DNA from 3 places in the Gynuella sp. genome. Region 1 is predicted to be linked to each of the others. Evidence: predicted binding sites of a transcription regulator. Region 1 holds the regulator's gene; each other region holds the start of a gene.
What was found. Region 1 encodes FliA, which starts transcription of late flagellar genes. Its sites were predicted from a motif close to CTAAAGTTNNNNNNNNNNCNGCCGATA; they were not measured.
Positions count from the first base shown of each region.

Region 2: a site for FliA is predicted at 1,455-1,481, ahead of ACQY6I_RS24280 (flagellin). Genes of this name have one in related genera too.
Region 3: a site for FliA is predicted at 1,595-1,621, ahead of ACQY6I_RS08010 (DUF5610 domain-containing protein). Genes of this name have one in related genera too.

Region 1 covers NZ_JBNKSF010000014.1:149,262-152,549, forward strand. The annotation lists gene ACQY6I_RS05565 (hypothetical protein) at 35-904, shown strand; gene ACQY6I_RS05570 (RNA polymerase sigma factor FliA) at 1,113-1,838, opposite strand; gene ACQY6I_RS05575 (MinD/ParA family ATP-binding protein) at 1,868-2,680, opposite strand; gene flhF (flagellar biosynthesis protein FlhF) at 2,746-3,288, opposite strand, start outside.
Region 2 covers NZ_JBNKSF010000062.1:15,646-18,933, reverse strand. The annotation lists gene ald (alanine dehydrogenase) at 1-686, shown strand, start outside; gene ACQY6I_RS24285 (hypothetical protein) at 932-1,279, opposite strand; gene ACQY6I_RS24280 (flagellin) at 1,561-3,288, shown strand, end outside.
Region 3 covers NZ_JBNKSF010000019.1:187,276-190,563, forward strand. The annotation lists gene ACQY6I_RS08000 (hypothetical protein) at 1-79, opposite strand, end outside; gene ACQY6I_RS08005 (glutaredoxin family protein) at 94-333, opposite strand; gene ACQY6I_RS08010 (DUF5610 domain-containing protein) at 451-1,551, opposite strand; gene ACQY6I_RS08015 (LysR family transcriptional regulator) at 1,738-2,637, shown strand; gene cls (cardiolipin synthase) at 2,644-3,288, opposite strand, start outside.

The sequences.
Region 1 (3,288 bases):
GTAAGAGACTTTTAACTGACGAAAAAGGAAAACCATGAAATCATTTATAAAAACAGGATTACTGTTCTCAATTACACTGACAGCCCAATTTTCTGTCGCCGCAGCAAACAATACCGTCGTTCACAAATTCGATGTTACAGACAGCTACAGCAATACACAGAACACACCGATTCCAAACCTCCTACTGGACAACGTGACTGATGGTTCGGTTAACGTGGTCGAATCAATGGACATGCCGGTTGCTCAACTGGAACAATTTACGCTGGAATTTGCCAACACCCCATCACTCAGAGTCTCAAAACTCTCAAAAGACACTACCGGAACGTACTACCCAAACTGCAACTCAGGATCTGACAATGTATTCGTGGGCAGTGTTAAAAATCAGTGGTTGTTCAGAGAAGTCGAGGTTGTAGTATGCCCACAAGGTTCACTTGTAGATCCTGAAATGGACTTCAAATATGCCATCTATGCCAAGACATTTGAAAAATATGATTCCGCTAATTCTTCCGGCCATATGGAAAATTTGCCGTTATCAGAAGGTTCCATCCATGCGGTCAACGTGACGCCAAACTCAGTGGCCGATACGTATACAACTCAATTTGATCATAAGACATTGCGGTTACGGCTACTGAAACAACCGATGGCTATAAACAATCCTAACCAGGGCATGCAATACGGCGTTGCTATTAAGGCAAACTGGCTTGGACATGGCGAAAAAGTGCTGATCGTCAATAACTATGACATCAATGTTACAGCGTTCACTCAGGCAATTGCTCTGACAGCAGAACCTGAATCGGACACAAATATGATCACCATTACCTATATGGATGACAGCAACGCGCCAAAAACCAGCAGAATGATTAACTTAAGGGATTTACTTGAATCCGCCTACGGGCCTTTGTAATTAAGGCAATGGTTTTTTAGTGAACGATGAAATCCGGTGCCCTATGGTTTGTGCCGGATTTCATCGTCAAAGATATTCTTTCGGCTGTTCATTCATGGGATGGATGGTAGATAAAATAAGAGGTAGGACTCAAAAACATCCCATCTATAAAACACTTTTTCGGGGCAAGGCTCACTCCCTCTTTCAAGTGCAACTCAATTGCAATCACTCAACCGATCCATCCCCGCAACCTCGCTTTCAAACGATTAGCTGCCTGAGAATGAATCTGACTGACACGGGACTCGCTAACCCCTAACACTTCACCAATTTCTTTGAGGTTCAGCTCTTCATCATAATACAGCGACAGCACCAGCTGTTCCCGCTCCGGAAGGCTTTTAATCGCCTCAATCAGATGACTGCGCATCAGATGTTGTTCGACCTGTGAATCCGGCGTTCCAGAATTTTGGAGGGGCTGAGGTGAATGTTCATAACCGGTTTCGGCTGGTTGGTTCTGATCCAACAGATCTTCATAGCTGAATAGCTTTGATCCCTGAGTGTCCTGAAGTAACGAATAGTATTCATTCAAACCCACACCCAGTTCTTCTGCAATTTCCTGGTCCGATGCGTCCCGACCTACGCGCCCTTCGATGTTATGAATAGCCTCCGAAATTCTGCGCGAATTGCGATGGACACTTCTGGGAACCCAGTCTCCTTTACGAACTTCGTCCAGCATGGAACCACGAATACGAATACCCGCATAGGTCTCGAATGTCGCGCCCTTGCTGCGATCATAGTTTCTGGCCGCCTCAAACAGACCCAGCATGCCACTCTGAATCAAGTCTTCGACCTGAACACTTTCCGGCAGCCTGGCTTTCAGATGATGAGCGATTCGCTTCACCAGACTGGCATGCTCAGTCACCAACTGCTCTAAACTTTGATGTGCCGTTTCGTACATGGCCGGACCATAGGTAATGACAGTCAAAATCAAGAAACTCCCGCAATCAACCGTTCGACGAAGAACTCCAGATTACCACGAGGGTTTTGCGGCAAAGGCCAGTTTACCACTTTGTTAGCCAATGCCCGATATGCCAGAGCCGCCTTGCTTCGAGGATATAACTCGCACACTGCTTTTTGACGCTGCACAGCTTTACGAACATGTTCGTCAAACGGTACTGAGCCAACAAACTGCAAATGCGCATCCAGGAATCGCTCTGTTACTTTAAACAGTTTGTTATACAGCTGCTGCCCTTCCTGAGGGGTACGAACCATGTTCGCCAAAATTTTAAAGCGATCAATATTACAGTCGCGATGCAGCAGTTTAATTAACGCATAAGCATCCGTCACAGAGGTCGGTTCGTCACAGACAACACAAATTGTTTCCTGCGCAGCTCCCACAAAACTGGTCACTGTTTTGGATATACCGGCAGCAGTATCGACAATCAATACATCGATATTTACCGCCATATCGCTGAAAGCATTAATGATACCTGCATGTTCCATTTCTCCAAGATTAGCCATTCGGCCGGCTCCAGAAGAGGCTGGTATGATTTTAATTCCCAGAGGCCCATCAACCATGACATCAAGCAAGTCACAACGCCCTTCCAAAACATCTTCTATATTTTTTCCGGAAGGCAGGCCCAAAAGAATATCAATATTGGCCAGGCCCAGGTCAGCATCCAGAATGACGACTCTTTTGCCAAGCTCTGCCAGCCCGATCGCCAGATTAACCGAGACGTTGCTTTTACCAACGCCACCTTTTCCGCCCGTCACGGCAATCACCTGTACAGGTTCTTTCATTACCTCTAAGCTCCGAAATGCAGTTCTGTCAGTATAGGTCAAATTTGTTGAATAAGGGTTACCCATCAGTTCACCATCAGATGTTGTTCCGCATTGCGGCTATAGGCATCCGGTTTTTGTTCATAACGTTTACGCCAACTGGTAATCGCCCGGCTGACAATATGATGTCCCCGGGCAACATGAATGTCTTCAGGAATATTCTGACCATCGGTCCAGTAAGCCATGGGCAATTGTTTCTCCATAATCAGACTGAGCGCTGGACCTAAGCGGCAACTTTCATCAACCTTGGTAAGTACACTGGCGTAAAACGGATACCGGCTGAAACGATCCATATAATCCTGAATTACCTCCATGGTTGTTGTGGATGGGATAACAAGAATATTCCGTACCTTCGAAGACATTGTCCCCTCAACCAGCGAATCGAGAAAGTATTCGGTCCCTTCCCGACTACCGCATGTATCGATCAAAATAAGCTTTTTAGTCCGACTGTAACGCTGTAAAACATCTTCCAAAGTCAGTGACTCATCAGGACTGGTAAAATCGCATTGAAGAATTTTGGACAATGTTTTCAGCGTATCCTGGGCACCAATACGAAACTGATCCATGGA
Region 2 (3,288 bases), on a different contig from region 1:
GTGCTCATCACCTCGAAAAAGCTCAGGGTGGACTGGGAATGTTACTGGGTGGTGTGCCGGGTGTTGCACCTGCCAAAGTGTTGGTTATCGGTGGTGGTGTCGTGGGTACTCATGCCGCCCGGATGGCTGTTGGTATGGGAGCTGACGTGACAATCCTGGATCGCTCTCTGCCACGTTTGCGTGAGTTGGACAGCGAGTTCGATGGTCGTCTGCGCTGTGTGTATTCAACTGCGGATGCGATAGAGCAATATGCATTGGAAGCGGATCTGGTCGTTGGTGCCGTTCTGATTCCGGGAGCGGCTGCGCCAAAGCTGTTAACCAGAGACATCATCGCTAAAATGAAGAAGGGTGCCGTTGTTGTGGATGTAGCCATCGATCAGGGTGGATGTTTCGAAACATCTAAAGCGACAACCCATCAGGAGCCTACTTATGTGGTAGACGGGGTTGTTCACTATTGTGTGGCCAATATGCCGGGTGGCGTTGCGCGCACCTCAACCATGGCGCTGACCAATGCAACTCTGCCGTTTGCTGTGGCTTTGGCAAACAAAGGGGCGAAACAGGCGTTGCTCGATGACGTGCATCTGCTTAATGGTCTGAATGTGCACGCAGGTAAGGTTACCTTTAAAGCCGTTGCCGATGTCCTCGGTTACGAGTTTTTGGATGCCCGTGCAGCATTGGAAAAATAGGTTTTAATTGAATCAGAAAGCCTGATCTTCCAAATCGGTCAGGCTTTTTTCGATTTCAGGGGATTCTGGAATGACGGCCAAGCGATGACGGGTGCCGTGCATATCAGTGAAGATCTCATTCTGATACTACATTTGCGAGACGGCAAAGTTGCCAACCCCTTCTGGATCCCTCTTAAGAAACTGGCTCACCTGTTACGAGTCGTCACTAAAATAATCGTGTTTTAGCTGGCATCAACCAGTAATGATTATTCTTCAGCCCCATAGGCTTTGAGTGCATTCGCGCGCACTTTGAGCTGATTTTGTTCCTTCAGCAGCATTTCCTGTTTTTGCTCCAATACCTGCCGTATTTTGCTGTGCTGTTCGCGGATATAGTCGATGTCATCGGCAATATGGCTACGAATTTGATTGCGGCTTGTCGAAGCGCTTATCTCAATGAAGGAAAAAAAATCCTCAATTTTCTGCTGCCTTTTTTGGCTGCACTCTAGCAGTCCCTGAATATCGTCTGCTGCAAATAGTTGATCGATCTCATCTGTCATTCGACGAATGCTCTGCCAGTCCCGCTGGATTTTCTTAGGAAGTGTCTCTGTATTCATAAATTTGTAACCACTTGTAAAAGACAAGGCAAATTGTTGCCGCTATTTTGACGGATCATCTTGTTGGAGCAATCGCCATTCCATCAGTTTAGATGTTTTAACCGTGTATTCTTCATTTTAGACAACCGGTTTGTGATAAAAGAATATTAAATGACTTTAAAATAACAATTTCATATAAAAGAAACATCTCCAACCGCCGCTAACACCATTGTGAATGAACAACATCGTTGGCAACAACGGCAATACCGCCGCTGTGCTAAACAACGAAGGAGATGTAAATCATGCCTCAAATTATTAATACCAACATTGCTTCTTTGACAGCACAGCGCAACTTGAATACTTCGCAAAGTGCTAACCAAACGGCTCTGCAACGGTTGTCTTCCGGTCTGCGTATTAACAGCGCCAAAGACGACGCGGCAGGTCTTGCGATTTCCACCAAGTTTGACTCCCAGATCAGTGGTCTTGGTGTTGCAATCTCCAACGCCGGTGACGGTGTTTCTCTGGCCCAGACTGCAGAAGGTGCACTGGGTGCCATGACTGAAAACCTGCAGCGTATTCGGGAACTGGCAGTTCAGTCTTCCAATGCGACTAACTCTGAAGATGACCGGGTGGCTCTGCAGGCCGAGGTAGAGCAGTTGGTAGAGGAGATTTCCCGTACTGCAGAAGAAACCACATTTAACGGTCGTAACCTGTTGGATGGAACATTCTCCGGGGTTTTCCAGATTGGTGCCAATGCCGGTGATACCATCGATGTAAATATTTCTGAATTAACCGCCGGAAAACTAGGTTCATCAGCCACAGCTGGTGTTTCTGCGATTGGCAGCTCCAATGCCATTTCCAATGGTGACCTGACGATCAATGGCGTGGCTGTTTCCGCCAGTAGCGCATCTGATGATGAATCCTCCACTTACAATAAAGCCGCCAGTGCAATCTCTAAAGTGGCAGCAATTAATGATGTTTCTGAACAGACCGGTGTCAGTGCTGTAGTAAATGAAAATGAGGTGGCTGGTACCTCAATGACCGCTACGGCCATGAGTGGTACCATCTCCCTGAATGGCGTCGAAATCGACATTCAAACCACTAACGATGCCTCTTCCTCCCGTGCCTCAGTGGTTGAAGCTATTAATGCTGTATCCGAGCAGACTGGTATCGTTGCTTCAGATTCCGGATCTGATTCTGGTGGTGTTACCCTGACTGCTGAAGATGGACGTAACATTACTCTTGGTTTTGACAACCTGACCAATACGGCTGGCAGCTCTTTTGTCGAAACAGCTGGTTCTTCTAACTACACCCTGAATGAAATTGCTGCTGCGACCGGCTTGGCCGTCGGTGGCCAATACAACTCACTCGATACTGGTGCAGCTGCAAACTCATTTACCACCAGCACCGCATCGGTCACAAACAATGCTGCCCAGGCATCAGCGGGTACTTATGAAGGTGGTTATACCTTAATCGCAAATGCCGGTACTGACGAAATTGTTATTGAAGGTGGTAACGATACTGGTCGCGGTGACCTGGCAAATGCCGGATTGGTCGCCGGAACATATACCAGCTCAACGGCAGCTTTGGTATCCAACAAGCAGGCCGTAAGCTATTCGGAAACGGCGCTTGAGGTCACCGCTTCTGCTACTCAGATTCTGGATGCTGATCGTATCGCGGCAGCAGCCACCAACGATGCAGCTGCCGTAACTGCGTTCTCTTTCTCAGTTGATGGCTCAGAGGTTTCCAGCGGTGTTACTTCCGCTGCGGCGCTGAGCTTGGGTGAGGTAACTGATGAATTGAATACTCAGTTGGCGGCTGATGGTGTTACTGATGTAGTTGCCTATGAAGAGTTTACGGTCGAACTGAGCATGAGTGCTGGTAACCTGGCTCAGGGCGATACCTTTGATCTGGAGACAGAAACAACGGCTACCACTGTTTCGGCGGTTGTCGGTGATGTTGCATCCGGTAATGGATTGGCAGAATTGGCAGATTCGATCAACTCAACAGATTACAGCTCAATCGGACTG
Region 3 (3,288 bases), on a different contig from region 1:
CAATGGCCTGTTCCTCAGTGATTGGCGCACTGGCACAACCTACTAATACTAGAGTGATCATTAATAAAGATAATTTCATGGTTGCCTCCAGCGTTATTCCGTCAAGTATTCAATCACATCATGGTGATCAAATGGCCAGCCCAGATCATCTTTTTCAGTGCCCATTTTGATGACAGGAATCCGGGTCCCGTAGATATCAACAAGGTAGCCGTCGTCAGCGATCTCTACTTTTTCAATTTTAAAATGAAACTCGAGTGCGAGAGGCTGGAGAATTTTTTCTGCCTCCTCACATAGATGACAGCCTTCAGTGGTATACAAAAACAAGGTATTCATATGAGGTCTTTGTCGCTTGAATCGGCCGCCATGATAGGTATTTGAGCGAGAAGGTCAAAGAGGAAATCAGACTGACCGATATGAAATGCATCTCCATATCGGCGTTTTGGTGCTGAATCAGGCTTGTGACGCGCCATCCAACAGCGATTGGTTGATACCTCGCTGCAATTCAGTGGCATCGGGGTGAAGGTTCAACAAGTCGAGGAAATCAGCAGAATGCAGGCTCGTTTGCTGCTGCATTTTTTGGGCGGTTTCTACCAAGTGCTGGGCATAGTTGCGCAACGGCTCAAGTCCCCTGGGCAGTGTGCTGGACTGCTCGCCGGAATTATCCTGGTACAACCGGCTGGCATAGGTCTCCGTTTCCCGCAATGAAAGATTCATCGAACTCAACTCTGATGGGTCAATTTCCAACGCCTGAGCCATCTGGAAAGCAGTCTCGACATCACCATCGAAGAATTCCGAAGCCAATGCATCAACATCCTGCAGCAAGCTGGATATAGCATTCATTTCCTCTTCATCCAGATCACCCTGAATATCCAGGTAAAACTGCGATCCGCTAACGCTGGACCAGGAAACACTGCTTCCAGAGCTTGAAGAAGACAGCGAACCATATTGGGCATTCAATCCACTGTAACCAATCGTGACCTGATCACCATCCCGCGTAGTCAGGCTCAGTGACAACTGCTGCTTGTTGGCTCGAAGCTCATCATAGGCACTTGTATATTGGGAAGATGTAACACGGCTCTCATTCGAACGTCCACCATCGCTACCTGTGACCGCATCTGTCACCTGTTGGCCAACGGCCGAACTGATATCGTCTTCATTCGAAGACCACTGATCTAGCGCATCATAAATATGGCTTTCTGCAGCGTCGATATTCCCGGCCATGGCATCATCCAACTTGCCATAGTTTTTCAGAATATCGCGTGCCTCAGAAAACCCCTGCTCTACTCCACTTCTGGCTTGAGCAACCAACTGATCACGTTTTTCAGGATCAGATTCCTGAGCGATACGGGCGTTGACGAAACTCATGACATTTTTAACGACGGCATCTACATCAAAAATAGATTGTGCACTGTTTGTCTCGGAAGTTTCTGATGCAGCCTGTGCCTGGCTGCCGGGCGCTGTGCTGGAAGCTTCATGTTGGGTACTTTGAGCACTGCGTTGAGAATAGTGATACTGCGTATACTGCTGTTGCCAACTGACTTGAGAAACCATAGCGGACCCGTCCTGTGCAGTAAGTTTATGGGTATTTCCTCTGCATCGGCCAATACGCAGACAACTTAAATCTTTTTTTTCACAACTGTATTATCGATTTATTTGGTAAAAGGGCTTATTATCTGGCACCAACAATCTAATCACTCCGTTATTATAAAAATCATGAAAAAAATTCAGGATTGATGTATGGCTAGGCTCGACTCATTAGTTATTTTTACCACCGTTGTTAAAGCCAATAACTTCACCAACGCCGCACATTCGCTGGGACTGACACCATCCGCAGTTTCCAAACAAATTTCCCTGCTTGAAGATCGCCTGGGGGTTCGACTGTTAAACCGGACGACACGCTCTGTCAGTCCAACAGAAGCGGGGCAACTGTTTTTTAACCGCTGTAACCGCATCATGGAAGATCTTGAAGAAGCGGAACATATGGTCAGGGATCTGGAGACCTCCCCTCGGGGCACTCTTAAAATTACTGCCACTCCGACATTTGGCCGTTCCCTGTTGATGAAAATATTCTCAGCATTTCTGAAGCAATATCCTGAAGTGAATTTTGAATTGATACTGGCAGACAAGAATCTCGATCTGGTACGCGAAGGCATTGATTTGGCCATTCACCTCGGCTCGTTACAGGATTCCCGGCTAGTAGCCCGCCCGGTCGCCAAGCAGAAAGTGATCTTATGCGCCACCCAGGATTATCTGAGTGAACATGGACACCCAAAAGACCTGAATGATTTAAATAATTTTCACGTACTGATGGTTTCTGGGATCGATTATGCGGAGCCCCGATGGATTAAACGCTTCATCAAAGAAGCCGGGCTACAGAATAAAGAGCGACGGTTTACAGTGAATGATCTCGATACCATGTGCGAAGCGATGTTAAATGATATGGGTATTGCAGCATTACCCCTGTATTTGCTTAAGCCTCACCTGGAGAATGGCAAAGTAGTACGCGTACTACCTGAGGTTGTGTTCCCAACCAGAACCATTCATGTGGTCTATCCTGAAAACCGCTATCTATCAGCTAAAAGTCGGGCGTTTGTGGATTTTATGGCCGACTATTTTGAATCTCATCAATTAAATTAAGCCTGACTACAGTAATGGACTCATCAGCCGCGCCAAGTGCTCAATCACTTTGCGATAATAAGGACGACTGGACCACTGCTGAAAGCTGATAGGCTGGCTTTTTTGATGGTAATCAGCAACCACCCGGTATAATTTTTGGGTGGTTTCAAGATCGTTGACTACGAGCGTCAACTCAAAGTTCAACCAAATACTCCGCATATCCAGATTGACCGACCCTACCAGTGCGATGTCGTCATCAATCAGCACGCATTTTGTATGTAATAACCCCCCGGTAAAACGACGAATAATCACACCATCATGCAACAGTTCTTCAAAAAACGAACGACCCGCATGTTTTGCCAGAAACGAGTTATTACGGAACGGCAGATAAATAGTCACTTCCAGTCCCCGTAATGCTGCCGCTTTCAGCGCCAGTATCAGGGCATCATCCGGCACAAAATAAGGTGTAGTGATTATAATCCGTTTCCGGGCCTGATAGATGGCCGTCAGCAACAGGTGAATCAGATTATCCTTGGCCAGAGCCGGACCGGAAGGCACCACCTGAATCGGAATGCTAGGCTTTTCTCTGTGCTCAAAACTTGGATAGCGCAAGCTTGCACTGGGTTTTTGCCCGGTTTCCATCTCCCAGTCCATCAAAAACACGCCGCGTAG